Regions from separate parts of the Heyndrickxia acidicola genome, predicted to be linked through region 1. Evidence: a T-box and tRNA genes for the amino acid it is inferred to sense, from the RefSeq annotation. Region 1 holds a T-box; the other holds one or more tRNA genes.
The links. A T-box is a leader RNA that pairs with one kind of tRNA and senses whether it is charged. The one in region 1 lies ahead of ileS (isoleucine--tRNA ligase), so its partner is inferred to be a tRNA-Ile.
Positions count from the first base shown of each region.

Region 2: it has a tRNA-Ile gene. The T-box ahead of ileS (isoleucine--tRNA ligase) is inferred to sense a tRNA for this amino acid. The anticodon was not compared.

Region 1 is NZ_KV440953.1:1,785,715-1,788,073, forward strand. Features, by position in the region: gene ileS (isoleucine--tRNA ligase) at 1-1,360, opposite strand, end outside; T-box leader at 1,518-1,748, opposite strand; gene A5N88_RS08385 (DivIVA domain-containing protein) at 1,817-2,326, opposite strand.
Region 2 is NZ_KV440953.1:4,686,434-4,688,792, forward strand. Features, by position in the region: tRNA gene A5N88_RS21775 (tRNA-Gly) at 1-53, shown strand, start outside; tRNA gene A5N88_RS21780 (tRNA-Leu) at 63-151, shown strand; tRNA gene A5N88_RS21785 (tRNA-Arg) at 186-262, shown strand; tRNA gene A5N88_RS21790 (tRNA-Pro) at 267-343, shown strand; tRNA gene A5N88_RS21795 (tRNA-Ala) at 364-439, shown strand; tRNA gene A5N88_RS21800 (tRNA-Met) at 459-535, shown strand; tRNA gene A5N88_RS21805 (tRNA-Ile) at 541-617, shown strand; tRNA gene A5N88_RS21810 (tRNA-Ser) at 625-717, shown strand; tRNA gene A5N88_RS21815 (tRNA-Met) at 770-843, shown strand; tRNA gene A5N88_RS21820 (tRNA-Asp) at 850-926, shown strand; tRNA gene A5N88_RS21825 (tRNA-Phe) at 942-1,017, shown strand; tRNA gene A5N88_RS21830 (tRNA-His) at 1,029-1,104, shown strand; tRNA gene A5N88_RS21835 (tRNA-Gly) at 1,117-1,190, shown strand; tRNA gene A5N88_RS21840 (tRNA-Ile) at 1,203-1,276, shown strand; tRNA gene A5N88_RS21845 (tRNA-Asn) at 1,290-1,364, shown strand; tRNA gene A5N88_RS21850 (tRNA-Ser) at 1,374-1,464, shown strand; tRNA gene A5N88_RS21855 (tRNA-Glu) at 1,470-1,541, shown strand; gene A5N88_RS21860 (1,4-dihydroxy-2-naphthoate polyprenyltransferase) at 1,948-2,359, opposite strand, start outside.

The DNA of each region.
Region 1 (2,359 bases):
GGCGGGAGATACACCAATCCCCACGGTCACGAACCATATTAAATAATCTTGTTTCTCCCCAAGATGGAACCCACTTCACTTCTTTAATTTGCTCCAAAAGCTCATTACGGAAAGCGTCGATTGAGGCGAACCATTGAGCAGTTGCCCGGAAAATAACCGGCTTCTTTGTTCTCCAATCATGCGGATATGAGTGGGTAAAGAAATTCAGTTTAAGAAGGGCGCCAACCTCTTTAAGCTTTTCTGTAATTGGTTTATTAGCCTCATCATAGAACAGTCCTTCAAATCCTGGAGCCTCCGCTGTCATTCTTCCTTTATCGTCCACGGGACATAAAACGTCCAAGCCATACTTTTTCCCAACAATAAAGTCATCTTCCCCATGTCCAGGAGCTGTATGTACACAGCCTGTTCCAGATTCAGTTGTAACATGGTCACCAAGCATGACTAAAGATTCGCGGTCATAGAAAGGGTGTTCAGCTGTAATATATTCCATATCGCGACCTTTGACAGTTTTCACCACTTCTGGCGACTCCCATTCAAGTACGTTGGAAACCTCTTCAAGAAGAGCTTCAGCCACAACAAATTTTTCATTATTGACCAAAACGACGGCATAATTTAAATCTGGATGCACTGAAATACCTAAATTAGCAGGCATTGTCCAAGGTGTAGTAGTCCAGATAATGATTTTTGTTTCATTATCCAGCACGCCTTTTCCATCTTTCACTTTAAAGGCGACATAAATGGAGGCTGAGCGTTTATCCTGATACTCAATTTCTGCCTCTGCAAGGGCTGATTCACTGGATGGAGACCAGTATACAGGCTTTAGTCCTTTATAAATATAGCCTTTGCTTGCCATTTCTCCAAAAACCTTAATTTGTTGAGCCTCGTATTCGGGCTTTAATGTAAGATACGGATTTTCCCAGTCACCGCGCACTCCCAGTCTTTTAAAGGAAGCCCTTTGGTTATCAACTTGTTCATAGGCATATTCTGCACATAGCTTTCGAAATTCAGCAACTGTCATTTCTTTTCGTTTTACACCCTTATTAGTTAATGCCTGTTCAATTGGCAGGCCGTGGGTATCCCAGCCAGGTACATACGGTGCGTTGAAGCCTGTCATGGATTTATATCTTACAATAAAGTCCTTTAATGTTTTGTTTAAGGCATGGCCCATGTGGAGATCACCGTTTGCATAAGGCGGTCCGTCATGCAAAATAAACAATGGCTTTCCTTGATTTCTTTCCTGAACTTTTTGGTAAATATTCATCTTTTCCCATTTTTCCTGAATTTCAGGTTCTCTTTTGGGAAGATTTCCTCGCATCGGAAATTCCGTTTTAGGCATCAATAAGGTATCTTTATACTCCATCTTTTACTCCTCCTAAATAAAACAACTAATTATGTTAAAATGAATCATCATAAGGCCATTACATATAATTGACAAAATTTTCTTTATGCATTCCTGCACTGATTAGGCTTCTGAATGTTCTTTATTACCCTAAAAACAAAAAAAACCTTCTCATCCACAAAGGGACGAGAAGGTTTCCCGCGGTACCACCCTGGTAGACAATGAATAGTCATTGTCCGCTTTATCATTCAATATCGAGAATGACCCGCTTTTATCTACTAACCAAATGGTTTTCAAGTCAAGAACTCATGGGTGATCTTCCAGCTGTTATCTTATGCCGGGCTTCCACTATCACCGGCTCGCTAATATAAGAATTAAACAGATATACTGTCCCAGTCATCGTTTAATTATCATGATTTTAAATTATTATATGTGACAGGTTTTTATCCCGTCAAGCCTAAATGACCGATTCTTTTTTTATTTAATCGCGTCCTCTTCCAAATCAAACTCTGTAGCATCTAACTCAAATTCCATAAGCGTATCCCAGTCATCACTTTTAAGAAGATCAAGCTGTGCTTCCACAAGCATTTTAAAACGGGTACGAAACACTTTTGATTGTTTTTTCAATTCCTCAATATCCAAGGCAATTTTACGGGCTTTGGAAAGTGATTCATTCACTATGCGGTCAGCGTTCTTTTCCGCTTCCCTAATGATAAGCTTTGCTTCCTTTTGAGCATTGCCTCTTACTTCTTCTGCTGCTTCCTGAGCCACAATAATGGACTTATTCAGCGTTTCTTCAATGGAAGTAAAATGGCCAAGACGTTCATTTAAAGAAGCCAGCCTTTCTTCCAATTCCTTCTTTTCACGAATCATCAATTCATAGTCTTTTATAATTTGATCCAAAAATTCATTTACCTGGTCCTCATCATAACCGCGAAAACCCTTGCTGAATTCTTTATTATGTATATCTAATGGCGTTAAAGGCATATTGCCACCTCCATAATAGTAGTTTAAATACTT
Region 2 (2,359 bases), 2.9 Mb from region 1:
ACACCACCTTGCCAAGGTGGGGGTCGCGGGTTCGAATCCCGTCTTCCGCTCCAAACACCCTTGCCGGGGTGGCGGAACTGGCAGACGCACAGGACTTAAAATCCTGCGGTAGGTGACTACCGTACCGGTTCGATTCCGGTCCTCGGCACCAAAGTTTTTTGCGGTAGAAAATAACTTTTCTTTAAGCGCCCGTAGCTCAATTGGATAGAGCGTTTGACTACGGATCAAAAGGTTAGGGGTTCGACTCCTCTCGGGCGCGCCATTTACGGGAAGTAGCTCAGCTTGGTAGAGCACATGGTTTGGGACCATGGGGTCGCAGGTTCGAATCCTGTCTTCCCGACCAGAGACTATTTAAATCATTTTGGGGCCTTAGCTCAGCTGGGAGAGCGCCTGCTTTGCACGCAGGAGGTCAGCGGTTCGATCCCGCTAGGCTCCACCAAATATATTATTTTTCTAATGGCGGTGTAGCTCAGCTGGCTAGAGCGTACGGTTCATACCCGTGAGGTCGGGGGTTCGATCCCCTCCGCCGCTACCATTAGAGGACCTTTAGCTCAGCTGGTTAGAGCAGACGGCTCATAACCGTCCGGTCGTAGGTTCGAGTCCTACAAGGTCCACCATAAGTACGGAGGAATACCCAAGTCCGGCTGAAGGGATCGGTCTTGAAAACCGACAGGCGGGTTACACCGCGCGGGGGTTCGAATCCCTCTTCCTCCGCCATACTTATTTTTAAAATATTGGCTTGTTTAGACACAAAAAATTATAGTATCGTCGCGGGGTGGAGCAGTTCGGTAGCTCGTCGGGCTCATAACCCGAAGGTCGCAGGTTCAAATCCTGCCCCCGCAATACAATGGTCCGGTAGTTCAGCTGGTTAGAATGCCTGCCTGTCACGCAGGAGGTCGCGGGTTCGAGTCCCGTCCGGACCGCCATTTACAAATCAATATGGCTCGGTAGCTCAGTCGGTAGAGCAAAGGACTGAAAATCCTTGTGTCGGCGGTTCGATTCCGTCCCGAGCCACCATTCAAACGATGGCGGCTGTGGCGAAGTGGTTAACGCATCGGATTGTGGTTCCGACATTCGTGGGTTCGATTCCCATCAGCCGCCCCATTTTCAATTTATGCGGGTGTAGTTTAGTGGTAAAACTACAGCCTTCCAAGCTGTTGTCGTGGGTTCGATTCCCATCACCCGCTCCATAATTTTATTATGGGCCTATAGCTCAGCTGGTTAGAGCGCACGCCTGATAAGCGTGAGGTCGATGGTTCGAGTCCATTTAGGCCCATTTTTATTAATATTCCGCAGTAGCTCAGTGGTAGAGCTATCGGCTGTTAACCGATCGGTCGTAGGTTCGAGTCCTACCTGCGGAGCCATCACAATATGGGGAAGTACTCAAGTGGCTGAAGAGGCGCCCCTGCTAAGGGTGTAGGTCGCGTAAGCGGCGCGAGGGTTCAAATCCCTCCTTCTCCGCCATATTTGGCCCGTTGGTCAAGCGGTTAAGACACCGCCCTTTCACGGCGGTAACACGGGTTCGAATCCCGTACGGGTCATCATCAAAAAGCGGTAACACACATATATTGTGTGTTACCGCTTTTTTGTTGTGCAGATAATTCTAGAAGTAATTTGTTACTTCTTCGCGGTAAAATGTTAAAGGGGTCTGATCCCTTTAATGAAGTAAAGGATTCTTTATTTTTAATGCTCTGTTTAAGATCAATGTTGATTTTACCGCAGTGAATTGGAGCGGAATCGGTAAAAGGAGACCCCGCAGCAAGGAATTCAGCCAGCAAGAAGTACAAGGCGCGGCCTATATCCGCTGCAAAAGCCCATTGTTGGTCTGGCCCAAAAGTTCATTGAAGGTCAAAGAACGAGACTCCTGCGGTGCTTGCTGCGGGAATCAACAGGGAAGATTAACGGAGCCATTTTTAAAGATATAAAAGGACAGCAATGCTGTCCTTTTTACATGAAGTAATTTATGATGAGGCCTATGGAAAGCAGGAAGCCAAAAAAGGTGTTTGTTTGGGCTGTGGCAACCATTGCTGGTACCATTTGAATTGCTTCTGTTTTTCCGATAAATCCCCTAATTGCTGCGATTGGTTTTGGCAGGCTAAGCAGGATAATTAACAGCCATGGTGTTGCATGGCCAAAGATGATGAAGCCAATAATCCATAGATAAGAAAATGTGAACATAGAGCCTAATAGGATAATAGCATTTTTTCTTCCTATTAGAATAGCCACTGTCTTACGGCCATTCTCTTTGTCGCCATCAAGGTCCCTAATATTATTGGAAAGCAGGATGGCTCCAATAAGAATCATGATGGGAATTGAAATCAAAATACTGCCGCTTGTAATAGTTCCGGTTTGAATATAA